Regions from separate parts of the Kitasatospora brasiliensis genome, predicted to be linked through region 1. Evidence: riboswitches for the same ligand, from Rfam matches in the RefSeq annotation. Region 1 holds a riboswitch; each other region holds the start of a gene.
The links. Region 1 has a riboswitch for cobalamin ahead of QWJ13_RS00270 (prenyltransferase/squalene oxidase repeat-containing protein). Riboswitches for the same ligand answer to the same signal wherever they lie in the genome.
Positions count from the first base shown of each region.

Region 2: it holds a riboswitch for cobalamin, as region 1 does, so the genes downstream of both, QWJ13_RS21065 (FecCD family ABC transporter permease) here and QWJ13_RS00270 (prenyltransferase/squalene oxidase repeat-containing protein) in region 1, are expected to answer to the same signal.
Region 3: it holds a riboswitch for cobalamin, as region 1 does, so the genes downstream of both, QWJ13_RS29595 (ABC transporter substrate-binding protein) here and QWJ13_RS00270 (prenyltransferase/squalene oxidase repeat-containing protein) in region 1, are expected to answer to the same signal.
Region 4: it holds a riboswitch for cobalamin, as region 1 does, so the genes downstream of both, nicT (Nickel transporter NicT) here and QWJ13_RS00270 (prenyltransferase/squalene oxidase repeat-containing protein) in region 1, are expected to answer to the same signal.

Region 1 covers NZ_JAUOOW010000001.1:68,621-73,184, forward strand. The annotation lists gene QWJ13_RS00270 (prenyltransferase/squalene oxidase repeat-containing protein) at 1-1,415, opposite strand, end outside; cobalamin riboswitch at 1,522-1,659, opposite strand; cobalamin riboswitch at 1,763-1,840, shown strand; gene QWJ13_RS00275 (prenyltransferase/squalene oxidase repeat-containing protein) at 1,962-3,386, shown strand; gene QWJ13_RS00280 (MarR family winged helix-turn-helix transcriptional regulator) at 3,436-3,855, opposite strand; gene QWJ13_RS00285 (SDR family oxidoreductase) at 3,955-4,564, shown strand, end outside.
Region 2 covers NZ_JAUOOW010000005.1:336,635-341,198, forward strand. The annotation lists gene QWJ13_RS21040 (amino acid ABC transporter permease) at 1-578, shown strand, start outside; gene QWJ13_RS21045 (amino acid ABC transporter ATP-binding protein) at 575-1,381, shown strand; gene QWJ13_RS21050 (CGNR zinc finger domain-containing protein) at 1,491-2,072, shown strand; gene sodX (nickel-type superoxide dismutase maturation protease) at 2,124-2,486, opposite strand; gene sodN (superoxide dismutase, Ni) at 2,733-3,128, shown strand; cobalamin riboswitch at 3,217-3,347, shown strand; gene QWJ13_RS21065 (FecCD family ABC transporter permease) at 3,454-4,548, shown strand; gene QWJ13_RS21070 (ABC transporter ATP-binding protein) at 4,545-4,564, shown strand, end outside.
Region 3 covers NZ_JAUOOW010000008.1:210,022-214,585, forward strand. The annotation lists gene QWJ13_RS29585 (cytochrome P450) at 1-613, opposite strand, end outside; gene QWJ13_RS29590 (SAM-dependent methyltransferase) at 635-1,468, opposite strand; cobalamin riboswitch at 1,695-1,899, shown strand; gene QWJ13_RS29595 (ABC transporter substrate-binding protein) at 1,980-2,966, shown strand; gene QWJ13_RS29600 (FecCD family ABC transporter permease) at 2,963-4,042, shown strand; gene QWJ13_RS29605 (ABC transporter ATP-binding protein) at 4,039-4,564, shown strand, end outside.
Region 4 covers NZ_JAUOOW010000001.1:574,261-578,824, forward strand. The annotation lists gene efp (elongation factor P) at 1-535, opposite strand, end outside; gene QWJ13_RS02580 (M24 family metallopeptidase) at 610-1,716, opposite strand; gene nicT (Nickel transporter NicT) at 1,820-2,938, opposite strand; cobalamin riboswitch at 2,970-3,180, opposite strand; gene QWJ13_RS02590 (hypothetical protein) at 3,339-4,564, shown strand, end outside.

The DNA of each region.
Region 1 (4,564 bases):
AGCCAGCCGATGGCGGCCGTCCGGGCCTGGGCCCGGCCCGCCTGGCGCAGGGCCTGGGCGGCGAGGGCCGTGGTGTAGCTGTCGCCCGCGCCGGACGTGGGGTCCACCGGCAGCGCGCCGTCGGGCAGTTGGCGGCTCAGGATCCAGGCGTCGGAGCGCCCGGTCCGGTCGGCGGCGGTGCCGGTCCGGCGCAAGGCGAGGGAGGCCATGGCGCTGGTGCCCGGGTCGGCGTCGCAGGGCTCGCGGGGGCCGACGTAGACGGGGGAGAAGCCGCCGTCGGCGCACTGGGCGGAGAGCAGCCGGTCGACGGCGCTCTGCGGGACGGCGACGCCCGCGCGGGCGAGGGCGAGCAGGCCGAGGGTCTGGTTGACGGGCCAGGAGGCGCCCTCGAAGTCCCCGGCGGCGGCGCAGGCGCCGCCCCGGCCGGGGGCCTCACAGAGGTGGGAGGAGAGCGCGGCGATCAGGTCGTGGCCGCCGAAGTCGCTCGGGTTGCCGCCGGTGACCTCGGCGACCAGGGCGAGCAGCGCGGCGCCCCGGACGTCGGGGGCCGCGTCGGCGCCTGCGGGGAAGGCGAACTCCCCGGTGTGGGCGGCGAGGTAGGCGACGAGCTTGCGCAGGGTGTCGTCGTGCCCGCCGGCCGCCGCGAGCGCGAGGGCGGTGTTGGCGGTCGCGGCGTGGTCGAGGGTGCCCCAGTCGGGGTCGACCACGTGGTCGCCGTCGGTCAGCCGGCCGATCAGCCAGCGGGCGGCGGCGGGCAGGTCGCCCTGCGGCGGCTTCGGGGTGCCGGTGGGGGTCGTGGTCGGGGTGCCGGTCGGGGTCGGCGTGGCGCCGCCGCTCGGCGAGGGCGAGGCGCCGCCGGTGGCGCGGACCGACGCCGGGCTGAAGGTCGGCGCCCCGCTGGTGCCGCCGATGTCGGTGCCGCCGTACACCCAGGCCTCGACCTCGCCGGGCCCGGGCTTCTGGGACATCGCGCCGAGCGTGGCGTACTTCCAGGTGTCCTGTCCGGCCGGGGCGATCCAGTACGACCAGTACCCGGTGGCCTGCGGGGTGTTGACGCAGGCCTCCTTGTCGGGGGTCGGGTACTGGGTGCCGCCGTTGAACTCGGTGTTGCCGAGCCGGCAGATGAAGCCGGGGCCGTCATGGGCGGTGCCGGTGGTGGCGAACCCGGCGTTGTGCAGCAGGTTCATCCCGGTGGTGGGGTGGGCGTCGCACCCGCGCAGCACTCCGCCGCCGAAGGGGCCGAAGTCGACCGCGACGACGGCGCCGGAGGTGGCGGTGCACTGCTCCATCGGGTCCGCGTGCGCGGTCGCGGGCAGTGCCGCCAGGGCCAGGCTGCCCGCGGTCAGGGCGGTGGCCGCCGCCGGGGCGGCGGTGCCTCGCCGCCACCCGGTGGGACGGTGTCTGTGGACCGGCACGGAAACGACTCCCTGTGACTCCGGCGCCGGTCGCGGACACGCGGGTGCAGCAGGGCGCTCCCCGGAGCGGGGGCGTTCCGTACCGCGTCGCAGTCCTCGACGACGCTCGTGCGTATTCCGCGGTGCAGGCATTCCGGCTCGTCCGTCGCCACGAGCCGGAGGGGCTCGCCACGACGGGCACACGGTTGCGGGACAGCGCCGGAGTCGAACCGGCTTCCCCTGACAGCCACGGAGGAAAAACGCTTCATCAGACCACGCGCCCACCCGCAGGGTCAACGGTTCGTCATATCGCCTACGTCACGGCCGGTAGGGGCCGGAATGCGGTAACGTCCCGGCTCGGCCGAGCGGGGGAACCCGGTGCGAATCCGGGGCTGACGCGCAGCGGTGTACGGGGTGGTTCGTCCACCCCGCGAGCCCGAATGCCCGGCGGCCACACAGCTCTGCGGAAGTACGTCCACGCGATCCGGGCGTCGGCCGCCCCCGCGCCGGCGCACCTCCGTCGACGCACGGGCACGGTCGGAGCCCCCTACCCCAGGAGCCCTTCCCGTGACCACCGCCTCCCGTCTCACCGCTCGCCGCGGCCTCGCCGCCGCCGCCGTCCTGGCCGCCGCCGGCTGCGCGCTCGCCACCGCGATACCGGCCCAGGCCACCGCCACCCCCGCCCAGATCGCCACCTCCCGCGCCAACGGCGTCGCCTACCTGCGCACCCTCCAGGGCGCGGACGGCGGCTACGCGGGCAGCGGCCTGTCCAACGAGTGGGCGTTCAGCGCCTTCGCGGCCGCCGGTACCGCCGCCGCCGACATCACCCCGGGCGGCGACACCACCAAGAACGCCCGCCTGGTGTACCGCAACCAGCTCGCCGCGCCGACCTGGCCGAGCGCCAACCCGGTGGTCACCGACTACGAGCGCGGCATCCTCAACTCCTATGCGGCGGGCATCGATCCGGCCCGGGTCGGCCCCGGCCGCAACCTGGTCGCCGACGCGGTGTCCTACTGGCAGACCGCCGAGCCCGGCTACTACGGCTCGTCCGCCAACTTCAACGGCACCGTCTTCGCCCTGCTCGCCCTCGGCGGCGCCCGTACCCAGGCCGGCGCCCAGCGGGTGCCGCAGCCATTGCTGGACCTCTCGGTCGCCGCGGTGCGCGCCAACCAGCACACCGACGGCGGCTGGAACTACAGCAAGGCCGCGGGCGACCCGACCGCGCTCGGCCAGCCCGGCGACATCGACATGACCGGCGCCGCGATGGCCTCGCTCTGCGCGGCCGGGGTGCCCAACACCGACCCGGCCGTGGTCGCGGCCAAGACCTTCCTGAAGAACAACTTCAACCCGCTGAACGGCGCCTTCAAGGCGATGTACGGGATCAACACCGACTCCAACGGCTGGGCGGTGTCCGGGCTCAACGCCTGCGGCATCAACCCGCAGGGCCCGGACTTCAACCCGTCGGCCTCCAGCAAGACCCCGGTGGACTTCCTGATCGCCCAGCAGTTCAACCCCGGCGGCGGCTTCCGCTACCAGCCCACCGACACCTCCCCCAGTGCCTACGCCTCGGTGGACGGGCTGCGCGCCGTCGCCGGCGGCGGCTTCACGGCCGCGCCGCCCACCCCGGTCACCGCGGGCGAGCCGCGCTGGGCCGCCACCACTGCCTTCACCCCGGGTACGGCCGCCCGGCTCGCCTTGGTCGTCGACGACGGCACCGGCAAGCCGCGTGCCTGCGCGGTGACCATCACCCCGACCGGCACCACCGCCACCCTCGGCGACGTGCTCGACGCGGCCGCCGGCGCGACGCCGTCCGGCTGCGTCGGCGCCGTCACCCCGGCGAGCGGCAGCGGTGCCGTCACCTCGCTCAACGGCGTTGCCAACGCGGGCACTTCGAGCTGGAAGCTGTCGGTCGACGGCGGCGCCGCGACGGCCGCGGCCCGCTCGGCCGCGATCAACCTCGGCGACACGGTCTCGCTGCGCTACGGCAGCTGACCCCGCCCGCCGACGAACGGCCCCCGGACACTCGTCCGGGGGCCGTTCGTCATGCGTCCAGGACGAGTTGGAGAAGCTCGCGCAGTGACTCGCGCTGGTCGGCGCTCAGCCGGGCCAGCGGATCGCCGGTGAACGGCATCCGGGCCCGCAGGTCGGCGACGACCTCGCGCCCGGCGGCGGTGGCGGCGACGTGCTTCACGCGGCGGTCGCCCGGGTCGACGCTGCGCTCGACCAGGCCCCGGGACTCCAGCCGGTCGACGATCACCGTCACATTGGACGGCTCCGCGTGCAGCTTCTCGGCGATCCGGCGGGTCGGGACCGGCGCTTCGGCGGCCAGCAGCGCCTTGGCCTGCGACGCGGTGAGGTCGTGGACCGCGGCGGCCGCCTCGGACTCCCGGCCGTAGCGGCGGTTGATCGCCGCGAAGAGTCCGACGATCTCCTGGGTGAGGTCATCCGATGGGTGGGGCATGGCCACCAGGGTATCGAGGTGCTTGACAGGCTGAAATATCAGGCCACATAGTTATGGACCATATTGGTTATGGTCCATAAACATATGGAGTCCAGCACGATGAGCGACAAGACCGTCCTGATCACCGGCACCTCCTCCGGCATCGGCCTGGCCACCGCCGTCGCCGCCGCGCGCGGCGGCTGGCAGGTGATCGCCACCATGCGCAACACCGCGAAGGCCGGCCCACTGCTGGCCGCCGCCGAGCAGGCCGGGGTCAGCGTCGACGTCCGGGCCCTGGACGTGACCGACCCGGCCTCGATCGAGGCCTGCCTGGCCGGCGTCGACCGGCTGGACGCGCTGGTCAACAACGCCGGGGCGGGCCACGTCGGCACCCTGGAGCAGGAGGGCGTGGAGGACGTCCGCGCCGTGATGGAGGTCAACTTCTTCGGGGTGCTGAACGTCACCAAGGCCGCCCTGCCCCTGCTGCGGGCGAGCAAGGGCCGCCTGCTGACCGTGACCAGCGTCGGCGGCGTGGTCGGCCAGCCGTTCAACGAGGCGTACTGCGCCGCCAAGTTCGCGGTCGAAGGCTTCATGGAGTCCCTCGCGCCGGTCGCGGCCACCACCGGCGTGTCCGTCAGTGTCGTCGAACCGGGCGCGGTGGCCAGCGAGTTCGTCGGCAACGTGGGCCTCGCGGACGACGCGGTCGAGCAGGCCGGCCCGTACGCCCCGG
Region 2 (4,564 bases), on a different contig from region 1:
AGCTGTCGATCGGCGTCCCGTGGGGGCCGGAGTTCTGGTCCCAGCAGACCAACGTCCTGATCCCGACCTTCGTCGCCGCACTGCTGGGCCTCGGCCTCAACGAGGCCGCCTACATGGCGGAGATCGTCCGCGGCGGCATCCAGTCGGTGGACGAGGGCCAGGCCGAGGCCGCGCACGCGCTCGGCATGAGCCGGGCCCAGACCATGCGCCGGATCGTCCTGCCGCAGGCCATGCGGGTGATCATCCCGCCGACCGGCAACGAGACCATCTCGATGCTCAAGACCACCTCGCTGGTCTCGGTGATCTCCCTGGAGGAGATCTTCCGGGCCGGTCAGGTCATCTACTCCCGGAACTACCAGAACATCCCGCTGCTGATCGTCGTCAGCCTCTGGTACCTCTTCTTCACCTCGGTGCTGACCATCGGCCAGTACTACGTCGAGCGCCACTACGCCCGAGGCTCCAATCGCACCCTGCCGCCCACCCCGCTGCAGCGGCTGCGGGGCCTGTTCGCCGGGAAGCCCGCCCCCAAGACGGCCGCCGACGTCGTCCCGGGGATCGAGGGAGGTGGTCACGTATGACCGATCTGACCAAGACCCCGGCCCGCCCCGCCGCGGCGGCGGCCGACCTGATGGTCCGCGCCGAGAACGTGCACAAGTCCTACGGCCTGGTCGAGGTGCTCAAGGGCATCGACCTGGAGGTCCGCAAGGGCGAGGTGTTCTGCCTGATCGGCCCCTCCGGCTCCGGCAAGTCGACCTTCCTGCGGTGCATCAACCACCTGGAGAAGATCAACGGCGGCCGCCTCTGGGTGGACGGCGAGCTGGTCGGCTACCGGCAGAAGGGCGACCGGCTGCACGAGCTCAAGGACCGCGAGGTCGCCGTCAAGCGGCGCGACATCGGCATGGTCTTCCAGCGCTTCAACCTGTTCCCGCACATGACCGCGATCGAGAACGTCATGGAGGCGCCGGTCCAGGTCAAGGGCGAGACCAGGGCCGAGGCGCGCGAGCGCGGGATGGCCCTGCTGGAGCGGGTGGGCCTCGCCGACAAGGCGAAGAACTATCCCTCCCAGCTCTCCGGCGGCCAGCAGCAGCGGGTGGCGATCGCCCGCGCGCTGGCCATGAAGCCCAAGCTGATGCTCTTCGACGAGCCGACCTCCGCGCTCGACCCGGAGCTGGTCGGCGACGTCCTCGACGTCATGCGCGGCCTCGCCGAGGAGGGCATGACGATGGTGGTCGTCACCCACGAGATGGGCTTCGCCCGCGAGGTGGGCGACGCGCTGGTGTTCATGGACGGCGGCGTGGTGGTCGAGTCCGGCAACCCCCGCCAGGTGCTCACCGACCCCCAGCACGAGCGCACCCGGGCCTTCCTGTCCAAGGTGCTCTGAGAGCCGTACCCCCGGCGCCCGGCAGGCCGTCCTGCCGGGCGCCGCGTTTTCCCCTCGGGGGTAATAGGCTGGAGGCTGTCAGCCCGTTACCGAATCTGGAAGGACCCCTGTGGAGCTCGCCGCCTACGCCGATCTCGCCGTTCGGCTGGTGAACACCGAGGAGCCCGAGCGCGGCACCGACACGCTGACCACCGTGGAAGCGGTGCGCGGCCTGTTCTCCGACTCGGCGCGGGCCGCCGCGCTCGCCGACGAGTCCGACCTGCCCCGGCTGCGGGCAGTACGGACCAGGCTGCGCGGAGTCTTCGAGGCCGCCGCCGAGGGGGACGAGATCCGCGGCGTCGACCTGCTGAACAGCCTGCTGATGGAGTACCCCGTCAGCCCGCTGATCTCCGGGCACGACTACCTGGACGACGCCGGGCGGCCCCGCTGGCACCTGCACCTGGCCGACAACTCCGCCACCGCCACCGCGCACTTCAGCGCGGTCGCCTGCATGGGGCTGGCCGTCCACCTGACCGAGCTGGGCGCCGACCGGCTCGGCATCTGCCAGGCCGCGCCCTGCCGCAACGCCTACCTGGACACCTCGACCAACCGCTCCCGCCGCTACTGCTCGGACCGCTGCGCGACCCGCGCCAACGTGGCCGCCTACCGGGCCCGCAAGCGCCAGGAGGCGGAGGCCGCCGCCCAGGCGTAGCGGCGCGTTCTCCACGCCCGCTTCCAGACGTCCGCTTCCAGACGCCCGCTTCTAGACGTCCTCGACCCAGGCGCCGAGCCGGCGGGCCAGGCCCGGCACCCGGGCCAGCCGCGGGGTGAGCAGCAGCCGCTCCAGTCGACGGCCCGGCGCCAGCCAGGCCGGGCTCGGACGCAGCCGCAGCAGCGCCCGGCCGAGCACCAGCTCGTCCGGGACGGCACCGTAGCTGCGGCTGTCGCTGTCCACCGGGCGGTTGTCGGACAGCAGCCACCAGCCCTCGGCCCGGCGCTCCGCGGCCCGCTTCACCACCAGCAGGTCCTGCTGGAAGGGGTGCCGGAAGAGCACCACCGCGCCCGGCCGGATCGGGGCCCCGTAGCGGACCAGCAGCCGGTCGCCCTCGCGCAGGGTCGGGACCATCGACGGCCCCGCCACGTCGACCAGCCCGAACGGCAGTGCGCTGCCCTCCGGTCGCGTGCTCCGCGCCACGACTCCTCCTCCCGCTCGGCCGACCCCCAGTCTGCCGTACGGACCGTCATCCGTTCGATGTCCGAAATGACATGGTTCCCGGTCCGCCTTTTGCCCTAGGCCCACCGCCCGATCGCGAATCCGGGAGGGCGGAAGGGTAATCTCGGGCGCGGGAAGACGATCTAAGGAAGGACTCCCATGTTCTCTCGTCTGTTTGCACCTCGCGCCACCGCCCACGCCCACTGCGACCTGCCGTGCGGCGTCTACGACCCGGCGCAGGCCAAGCTGGAGGCCGAGTCCGTCAAGGCCACCCAGGAGAAGTACCAGGCCAACGAGGACGCGCACTTCCGCGCCCGCGCCATCATCATCAAGGAGCAGCGCGCCGAGGCCGTCAAGCACCACATCTCGGTGCTGTGGAGCGACTACTTCAAGGCCCCGCACTTCGAGAAGTACCCGCAGCTGCACCAGCTGATCAACGACACCCTGAAGGCCGCCTCGGCCGCCAAGGCGTCCACCGACCCGGCCACCGGCCAGGCCCTGCTGGACCTGATCGCCGAGGTCGACAAGATCTTCTGGGAGACCAAGCAGGCCTGAGCCTGACGAGTCGCCACCCGACCGCCCCCGTCCGGACCACCGGACGGGGGCGGTCGTGCGTTCACGTCCCACCCGCCATCGGTAAGGGTTGAATGCCCTGAGCGGCTGTTATGCTGCCAGGGCGTCCGAGGGGGAAGTCCGGTGTGAATCCGGCGCTGACCCGCAACGGTGAGCGCGGCCCGTACCAGCCCGGACGGCCACGCCAGCCCGATCGCCCTCGGCCGCCGACCTCCCGACAACTCGCCGCGGACTGCGAGGGGAACGGCGCCCCGGCACGCCCGCGCGCCCGCCCCGGCGCACCCGCGGCCCGAGGCAAGGCGCACCCGTGAACCGCCCCTCCGTGGACCGCGCGCCCGCAGACCGCGCGGCCGGCCCGCCCACCCGCCGCGCACCCGTCGCCCCGCTCGCCGCCGGCCTCGCCGTCGCCCTGCTGCTCTCGCTGGTCTGCGGGGTCGCCCTCGGCTCCTCCGGGATCGACCTGCCCCACGTCCTGCGGCTGCTCGGCGCCGGACTGACCGGCGGTCGGCTGGACGCGGACGAGGCCGCCGCCTACGCGATCGTCTGGCAGATCCGGCTGCCGCGCACCATCCTCGCCGCCGTGGTCGGCGCCGGACTGGCCGCCTGCGGCGTCGCCGTCCAGGCCCTGGTGCGCAACGCCCTGGCCGACCCCTTCGTCCTCGGCATCTCCTCCGGCGCGGCCGTCGGCGCCAACGCCGTCCTGCTGTTCGGCGCCTTCGCCTCGCTCGGGGTGTGGGCGATCTCCGCCTCCGCCTTCGGCTCCGCGCTCGCCGCGATGACACTGGTCTACCTCGCCGCCCGCACCGCGTACGGGCTCACCCCGCTGCGCCTGGTGCTCACCGGCACCGCCCTGTCCTACGGCTTCTCCGCCGCCACCACCCTGATGGTCTTCGCCGCCGACCGCGGCGAGGCCGCCCGGGACGCCATGATGTGGCTGCTCGGCAGCCTCGGCGGCGCCACCTGGGGCAAGGTGCCGCTCGCCGCCGCCACCGTGCTGGCCGGCCTGGCCTACCTGCAGTGCGCCGCCGGCCGGCTGGACGCGCTCGCCATGGGCGACGAGACCTCCGCCTCGCTCGGGGTGGACCCGGACCGGCTGCGCCGCGAGCTGTTCGTGGTCACCGCCGCCGTCACCGGCACCGTGGTCGCGGTCAGCGGGGCGATCGGCTTCGTCGGGCTGCTGATGCCGCACCTGGCCCGGATGCTGGTCGGCGCCGGGCACCGCCGGGTGCTGGTGATCGCGCCGCTCGCCGGGGCACTGCTGCTGGTCTGGGTGGACATCGCGTCGCGCACCCTGCTGGCGCCCGCCGAACTGCCCGTCGGGGTGTTCACCGCGGTGCTCGGCGTGCCCGCCTTCCTGCTGCTGATGCGCCGCCGCGGCCAGGCCTTCGGAGCCGGCCGATGAACGGGACGACCGAAGC
Region 3 (4,564 bases), on a different contig from region 1:
AGATCACGTCGTCGCCCGGCTGGGCGCGCTTGCGGGCGACCAGCTCGCGCCCGTAGGCGAACAGCTCGCCCACCCCGCGCTGCGAACGGGCCCGGTCGCCGGTGTCGGCGGCGGCCTCGGTGGCCGCGCGGAAGAGGTCGCGGTCCTCGTACGGGACGCCCAGCAGCTCGCAGATCACCAGGACCGGCAGCGGCACGGCGAGCCCGGCGTGCAGGTCGGCCGGCGGGCCGTGCCCGGTCAGCTCGTCCAGCAGGCCCGCCGTCAGGGCCTCGACGCGCGGGCGCAGCTCCCGCATCCGCCGGGGCGAGAAGTGCGGTTGCAGCAGCGTACGGATGCGCGCGTGGTCGGCGGCCTCGGTGTCGAAGTCGCCGAGCACCGCGTCGAACAGGGTCTCGCCGGTGCGGGCCGCGGTCTCGGGCGTCGGGTGGGAGCGGCCGAGCCTCGGGTCGTCCAGCAGCCGGCGGACCCGCGCGTGGCCGGTGACCAGCCACGCCTCGTCCCCCAGCGCGGTGCGCACCCGGTGCACCGGGCCCCGGGCCTGGAGCTCGCGCAGCCGGGGCGCGAGGCGCAGCGGGTCGTGCTGGTCGAACGGCAGCTGCGCCGCGACGGTCATGGCGCCCTCCACGGGGGTGGCTCAGTCCCGCGGTCGCCGGGCGGCGACGAGGAGGTAGCCGAGCAGGTCCGTGTCGATGACGGCCTGGGGGTTGAAGTAGCACTGGGCCTCGGTGTCCTCCGGCGCCAGGTGCAGGTCCTTCGCCTGCTCCGCCAGGGCGGCGAAGGACCGGGGCACGGTCTCCTCGGTGATGTCCAGCATCTCGACGAACTCCAGGCCCGCCGCCCGCAGGATCGCCGGGTAGTCGTCGAGCGGCACGGTCGTCGAGCCCATGGTCTGCCGCAGCGGGTGGGTGGCGGGGGACGGCGAGCGGCGTCGGAAGAAGTCGGTCAGCACGACCCTGCCGCCGGGGCGCAGCACCCGGCGCATCTCCCGCAGGACCCGCCCCCGGTCGGGCATGTGGGGCATCGACTCGATCGCGAGGACGGCGTCGAAGGAGGCGTCGGCGTACGGCAGGTCCATGGCGTCGGCCTGCCGGAAGGACACCTGGCCCCGGAGGCCGGCGGTGTGCGCCAGCTCGTCGGCGCGGGCGATCTGCTCCCGGCTGACCGCGATGCCCGTCACCTCGGCGCCGGTGCGGCGGGCGATCCGTACGGCCGGGGCGCCCACCCCGCAGCCGACGTCCAGCAGGCGGGCCCCGGAGCCGAGCCGCAGGCGCTGCGCCATGACGTCGGTGAGCCGGTCGGTGGCCTGGTCGTACGTCAGCTCGCTGTGCGGGCCGTCCCAGTAGCCGAGGTGGGCGTTGTAGCCGTGCCCGTTCCCCAGGAGGTCGGCGCCGAGCAGGGTCATCCGGTCGTACATCCGCCCGACCTCCTCGGGTACGGGAGCGTTCGGCGCCGGGACGCGTTCTGCCATCTGTCCTCCTGGGGGTGACCGCCGTCGTCTGCCGCACGATCACTATCGCGTGCGGCCGGGGGCCGAAACACCGCGCGGGCGATCGGCACCGTACGGGGGAGCGGGCGCGTCGTGCGGGTACTCCACTTGTCCGAGGAACGCCGCCGGTCTCCAGGCGACGGGCGGCGCCGCGAGCGGCCCGGGCGGCCGTCCCAGGAGCCGGGCGGCACCGCTTTGACCACGCCTGATACCGTGCCAACGCCGTGGTGCACGGGAAACCGGTCGAAGTCCGGTGCGGCCCTCGCCACTGTTGCCGCGGAGTGTCGCGGCCCTCGCTGACCGGCTTGCCCAGCGGTCAGGGCCACTGGGCGGGTCACAAGAGCCGCTTGGGAAGGTCGGTCGCGGCGCGTCGATGCGGAAGCCAGGAGACCGGCCACGGCGCGACATGTTCCACGAGGGTTTTGGAGAACACGTGCCCAGCGGTCAGCCGCGTCCGTTTCGTTCCATATGTTCCGCTCGTCCCACCGGTGCGATGCGCGCCGGCCGGGTGCTCGGGGCCTTCCTGTTCATCGGCGTGCTCGGAGCCTGCACCGGCGCCCCCGCGCCCGTCGCGTCCGGCGGGGCGACCGGAAGCGCCGGGCCGGTCAGCGTGGACAACTGCGGGACCACCGTGTCCGTCGGCGCACCGCCCGAGCGGCTGGTGACGCTCAACCAGGGTGCCACCGAGGTGGCCCTGGCCCTCGGCCTGCAGTCCCGCATGGCCGGTACCGCCTACCTCGACGATGCCGTCCCGGAGAAGTGGAAGGCGGCCTACGACTCCGTCCCGGTGCTCTCCAAGAAGTACCCGACGAAGGAGAACCTCCTCGCGGCCCGTCCCGACTTCCTGTACGCCTCCTACTCCAGCGCGTACACCGACAAGGTCGCGGGCACCCGGGAGGAACTGCGGGGCCAGGGCATCCCGTCCTACGTGTCCCCGTTCGGCTGCTCGGACAAGTCCCTGGTGCCGCCGACGACCTGGCAGGCGGCGTGGGGCGAGCTGAACGACGTCGCCAAGGTCTTCGGTGTCACGGACCGGGCCGCCGCGATCCGGCAGCAGCAGGAGCAGCAGCTGGCCCAGCTGACCGCGACGGCCGCGGGCAAGGGCCTGAAGGTCCTGTGGTACGACTCGGACACCAAGACGCCGTTCGTCGGCGCCGGCCACGGCGGACCCCAGCTGGTGCTCGACGCCGTGGGCGCCACCAACGTCTTCGGGGACCTGCCCGGCGGCTGGCAGACCGTGAGCTGGGAGAAGGTCGTCGCGGCGGACCCGGACGCCATCGTGCTCGCGGACGCCGACTGGGACTCGGCCCAGTCCAGGATCGACTACCTGGAGAACGACCCCGTCCTGAGCCGGCTCGCGGCCGTGCGGCGCAAGGCCTTCGTGGTGCTGCCGTTCTCGGAGTCCACCCCCGGCGTGCTGCTCGCCGACGGCGCCGCCAAGGTGTCCGCCGGACTGAGCCGGCTGCGCCCGGGTTCATGACCACCGCGCCCCACCCCGTCGCGCGGCGCTCCGGCCGGGGCCGCGCGACGGCGGTCCTGGCCGTCGGCGTGGCCCTGCTGCTGACCACCGTGCTCCTCGGCCTGGCCGTGGGCTCGCAGCCCGAGCCGCTCCGGACGGTGATCGACGTCGTCCTGCGCCGTCTCGGGCTGGGCGACCCGCACGTGACCCTGCTGGACGACCGGATCGTCTGGCAGCTGCGGCTGCCCAGGGTCCTGGGAGCGGCCGCCACCGGCGCCGGCCTCGCGGTCTGCGGCGCGGTGCTGCAGACGCTGACCGGCAACGACCTGGCCGACCCGTTCCTGCTCGGGATCTCCGACGGAGCCGCCGCCGGCGCGGTCACCGTGATCGTCCTCGGCGTCGGGGTGACCGGCGCCGAGGGCACCGGAGCGGTGGCGACGGCGGCCTTCGCCGGCGCGCTGCTCGCCGCCGCCGTCGTCCTGGCCCTGGCCGGGGCGCGCACCCGGTCGCTGCCGACCACCCGGACCGTGCTCGCCGGCATCGCGGTGGGACAGATGTGCGGGGCCTACACCTCGTTCGTCGTGATGGTCCTCGGGGACCGCAACGCGGCGCGCGGTGTCATGGAGTGGACGCTGGGCTCGGTCGCCGGCGTGCGCTGGCCCACCGCCGTCTTCCTGACGGCGGTCGCGCTGGCCGGTGTCACGGTCCTGGCCTCCTCGGCCCGCGACCTGGACGCCTTCGCCTTCGGCGAGACCTCCGCCCGCTCCCTCGGCGTCCACGTCGAGCGCACCCGCTGGGTCCTCGTCGCCACCGCCGCGCTGGTGACCGCGTGCCTGGTCGCCCACACCGGCGTCATCGGGTTCCTCGGCCTGGTCGTACCGCACGTGGTCCGTCTCGTCTGCGGCCCGCGCCACGCCCTGCTGCTGCCCGTGTCGGCCCTGATGGGCGCGTCCCTCCTGGTCGGCAGCGACATCGTGGCGCGCTCGGTCCTCCCCGAGCGGGAGATCCCCGTCGGCGTCATCACGGCCGGGCTCGGAGCGCCCTTCTTCGCCTGGCTGCTGTGGCGCCAGGGGCGGGCCGACGGGAGGGCACAGTGACGCCGGCGCCCCCCGTCGGGCTGCGCGCGGAAGGGCTGCGGGTGCGCGTCGGCGCGGCCACCCTGCTGGACGAGGTCTCGCTCGCGTTCGGCCCCGGCCGGGTCACCGGCCTGCTCGGGCCCAACGGCGCCGGGAAGACCACCCTGCTGCGCGCGGTCGCCGGACTGACCCGGCCGAGCGCGGGGCGGGTCCTCCTGGACGGGGAGGACCTCCACGCGCTCACGGCCCGCCGACGAGCACGGCAGATGGCCTTCATGGAGCAGCAGGCGGACACCCGGCTGTCGCTGCCGGTCCGTCAGGTCATCGAGCTCGGACGCACGCCGCACCGCGGCCGCTGGCCCGTGCCGACGACCGCCGCCGCCGACGCCCACGAGCGGTCCGTGTTCGCCGACGCCGTCGCCGCGGCCGACGTCGGCCACCTGCTCGACCGGTCCTGGCCGACGCTGTCGGGCGGCGAGCGGCAGCGGGTCCAGCTCGCGCGGGCGCTGGTGCAGGAGCCCGGGGTGCTCCTGCTCGACGAGC
Region 4 (4,564 bases), 510 kb from region 1:
CGCGGGTGTCGACCTTGACCTTCTCGCCGGTGACGACGAAGAGCGGGACCTGGATCTCGGCACCGGTCTCCAGGGTGGCCGGCTTGGTGCCACCGGTGGAGCGGTCGCCCTGGACGCCCGGCTCGGTGTTGGCGATCTCCAGCTCGACCGAGGTCGGGAGCTCGATGTACAGGACGGCGCCCTCGTTGGTGGCGACCAGGGCCTCGAAGCCCTCCAGCAGGTACTTGGCGGCGTCGCCGACGACCTTCGGCTCGATGGTCAGCTGGTCGTAGGTGTCCATGTCCATGAACACGAAGTTCTCGCCGTCCTTGTACGAGAACTGCATGCCGCGCTTGTCGACATTGGCGGTCTCGACCTTGGTGCCCGCGTTGAAGGTCTTGTCGACGACCTTGCCGGTCAGGACCTCCTTCAGCTTGGTACGCACGAAGGCCGGGCCCTTGCCGGGCTTGACGTGCTGGAACTCGACGACGGTCCAGAGCTTGCCGCCCTCCAGCTTGAGGACCATGCCGTTCTTGAGATCGTTCGTGGAAGCCACGGGCGCACTAACTCCTGTATAGCTGTCAAGGAACCAAGGGGTGCGTCCTGCCGTCCGCGGCCCGGGGGCCGCGGTCACAGGGCGAGGAGCTCCTTGGTGGTGATGGTGAGCAGCTCGGGCCCGCCCTCCTCGGGGGGGCGCACGACGAGCGTGTCCTCGATCCGGACGCCGCCCTTGCCCGGGAGGTGGACTCCTGGGCCGACGGTGACCGGTACGCGGCTGTCCAGTTTACCCATGTCCGCCGGGCCGAGGCGCGGGGCCTCCCTCATCTCCAGCCCGATGCCGTGGCCCACCGGGTGCGGGGAGGCCTCGGTGTGGCCGGCCGCCTCCAGGACCTGCCGGGCGGCCCGGTCGGGTACGCACTGCTCCACCCCTGGTCCGAGCGCCTCCCGCCCGGCCCGCTGGGCCCGGAAGACCAGCCGGTGCAGCTCCACCTGCCAGGGCGCGGGGGCGGCGCCGATCACGAAGGTGCGAGCGGTGGAGACGCCGTAGCCGCGGTACTGGGCGCCCATCACCACGGTCAGGAAGTCGCCCTCCTCCACCCGGCGGTCGGTCGGCTGGTGGGCGGCCTGGCCGGAGTGGCTGCCGGTGCCGACCGAGACCGGGAACGCGGCCCGGTCGGCGCCGTGGTCGATCATCCGGCGCTCCAGCTCCATCGCCAGGTGCCGCTCGGTGCGGCCGACCAGGATCGACTCCAGCAGCTCGCCGAGCGCCTGGTCGGCGATCTCGGCGGCGATCCGCAGGTCGGCGATCTCGTGCTCGTCCTTGACCACCCGCAGCCGCTCGACCATCTGGCCGAGGTCCACCAGAGCGGCCCCCTCGATCCGGCCGCCGACCGCCCGGTGGCGGCTGACGGTCAGGTCGTGCTCCTCCACCGCCAGGCCCGACACCCCGGACAGCGCGGCGGCGGCCGCGGCGGCCAGCGCGGTGTCCGACCCGGCCGCCACCGGCAGCCGGGTGACGTCCGGGGCGATCAAGTGCTCCCCGGTGTCGTCCGGCGGAAGGTCGTCCGGCAGCGCGAGCAGGGCCCGCTCCCTGGTCAGCAGCAGGGTCGCCCCGCAGGGGGCGCAGCCCGTCAGGTACCGCACGTTCGCCGCGCGGGTGATCAGCGCCGCGTCGGCCCCGGCCGCACCGCAGTGCTCCCTCACCCGCTCCCGCCGCCCCGCGTACGCATCCGCCATGCGTCGAGCCTACGAACCCCCGGCCCGAACCGCCCGCCGAGCTCCCCCGCCGGAACCCCCGGTGACCCCGGCGCGCCCCCTGCGCCCCCCGCTCCGCCGCGTCTCAGGACTCCCCGGCGGGCGTCCAGCGCTTCTCGACCCGGGCGAGCTTCCAGTACCCGATCGCGATCGCCCAGACCACCACGAACAGCCCGGCGATCGCGTAGCCGACGTTGTCCAGCGAGATGTCCGCGATGAACCCGGTGACCGGGTCGGTCAGGTCGAGCTTCTCGTGCAGCACCCCGACCAGCTCGATGGTGCCGATGATGAAGGCCACCGCGATCGACAGACCGGTGATGGTCAGGTTGTAGTACACCTTCCGCACCGGGTTGGCGAAGGCCCACTGGTACGCGAAGTTCATGAACGTCCCGTCCAGGGTGTCGAACAGGCTCATCCCGGCCGCGAACAGCAACGGCAGGCAGACGATCGCGTACCAGGGCAGCCCCGAGGCCGCGCCCGAACCGGCCATCACCATCAGGGTGACCTCGGTCGCGGTGTCGAAGCCCAGGCCCAGCACCATCCCCACCGGGAACATCTGCCCCGGCCGGGTGATCGAGCGGGTCGCCCGGTTCAGCACCCGGGCCATGAAGCCCCGCGAGTCCAGGTGCGCCTCCAGCTCCTTCTCGTCGAACTGCCCGGCCCGCATCGCCCGGAACACCTTGAGGATGCCGAGCAGCGCCGCCAGGTTGAGCGCGCCGATCAGGTAGAGGAACACGCCGGAGGTGGTCGTCCCGACCACGCCGAGCCACTTGTGGGTGGTCGACTCGTCGTCCATCAGGGTGTTCGCCAGCTGCGCCCCGCCCGCCACCAGGGCGGCCATCAGCACCACCATCGAGGAGTGCCCGAGGGCGAACCAGAAGCCCACCGAGACCGGCCGCTTCCCGTCCGCCATCAGCTTGCGGGTGGTGTTGTCGATCACCGCGATGTGGTCGGCGTCGAAGGCGTGCCGCATGCCGAGGGTGTAGGCGGTGATGCCCAGGCCCACCCCGAAGACCTGGGTGCCGACCTCGTACTTCTCGGGTGCGACCAGGAAGATCAGGGTGCCGAAGGCCACCACGTGCATGGCCAGGATCACCCCCATCAGCCCGACCGTACGGACGGTGTCCTCGCGCCGCCACGCGAAGGTGGGCAGCACGGAGGGGGCCGGCTTGGCGCCGCCGGCCACGGTTTCGGGCAGGGTCATCTGCGGATCACGCTCCAGCACCTCGTGGAATACCTCGTGAGATGCCGTGGCCGGTCTCCTGGCTTACGGGACACCCGTACCCGCCTTCCCAGGCGCGAGGCGCCCAGTGGCTTCATGGGTACCGGCGACGCTCCTCCACGGGCGGAGGAACGACCCGATCACAGTGGCGAGGGCCGCTCCGGGCTGGGACCCCTGAGGGTCCGTCACCGGTCTTCCCGAGCACCACGGCGGGCAACACGGTAGGGGCCTCACCCGACCCGTGCAAGGCCCCAGACCTGCGCAGGTGTCCGGAATCACAGAACGCCGCCGGACGCGGACGCCCGCACGCGTCCCGTACATCCGGCCGACCCGATCTCCGGAAGGGCGCGCCGCCGCCGGGCCCGATGAGTACGATCATGGTGTGCCGTCCCACCCCCACGTCTGGCCCGCCGACCGCTGGAACACCCGGCCGGTCAGGGCCCGCGTGCTGGCGGTCGCCCGCACCCTCACCTCGGCCACCCGGGTCCTGGACGTCCTCACCCTGCTGAGCCCGGACGGCGTCGAGCGGTACTTCACCGTCAACCCCGGCTCCGCCTTCGCCGACCGCGCCCTGGACGAGTACCTGCACGGCCTGCCCGGCTTCACCGTGCTGGACTGGGAGGACGCCGTCCGCCGCCGCTTCGACCTGGCCGTCGCCTGCGCCGTCCACTCCTCCATGCACCGCCTGGACGCCCGCCTCGTCGTCCTCCCGCACGGCGCCGGCTACAACCGCCTGGTCACCGAGTCCACCGGCGACGCGGTCAGCGCCGCCGGCCTGTCCCGGAACGAACTCACCCACCGCGGACGGGTGTTCGTGGACGTCCTCGGCCTCTCCCACCCCGAGCAACTGGACCGGCTGCGGGTCTCCTGCCCCGAGGCGCTGGACGTCGCCCGGGTGGTCGGCGACCCGTGCTTCGACCGGATGCTCGCCAGCCGGCGCTCCCGGGACGGCTACCGCGCCGCCCTCGGCGCCGTCGACGGGCGGCGGCTCGTCGTCGTCAACTCCACCTGGAGCGAGCACTCGTTATTCGGCCGCCGCCCCGACCTCCCCCAGCGGCTGGTCCGCCGGCTGCCCGCCGACGAGTACACCGTCGCCGTGGTGCTGCACCCCAACATCTGGAGCCGGCACGACCCCGAGGCCCTGCTCGACGGCGCCCGCCGGATGGGCCTGCGCCTGATCCCGCCCCACCAGGGCTGGCAGACCGCCCTGGTCGCCGCCGACCTCCTGATCGGCGACCACGGCTCGGTCTCCTTCTACGGCGCCGCCCTGGAGCGCCCCACCGTGCTGGTCGCCACCGGCGCCGCCGAACTCGACCCGCGCTCCCCCAGCTACGACTTCGGCCAGAACGCGCCCGTCCTCGACCCCGACGGCGACCTCGCCGCCCAGGTCGAACGGGCCCTCGCCCAGGACCCGGCCGCCCTGCGCGGGATCACCGACCGCTCCCTCGCCCACCGCGGCGAATCCGCCCGGCTGCTGCGCCCGCTGCTCTACTCCTTCCTGGACCGGTTGGACGAACCCGCGGACGAGCCGGCCCTGCCGCCCTACCCCAAGCCCGCGCCGCACCCCGAGACCGCCGAGCGGCCCACCGCGTACGACGTCGAGGGCAA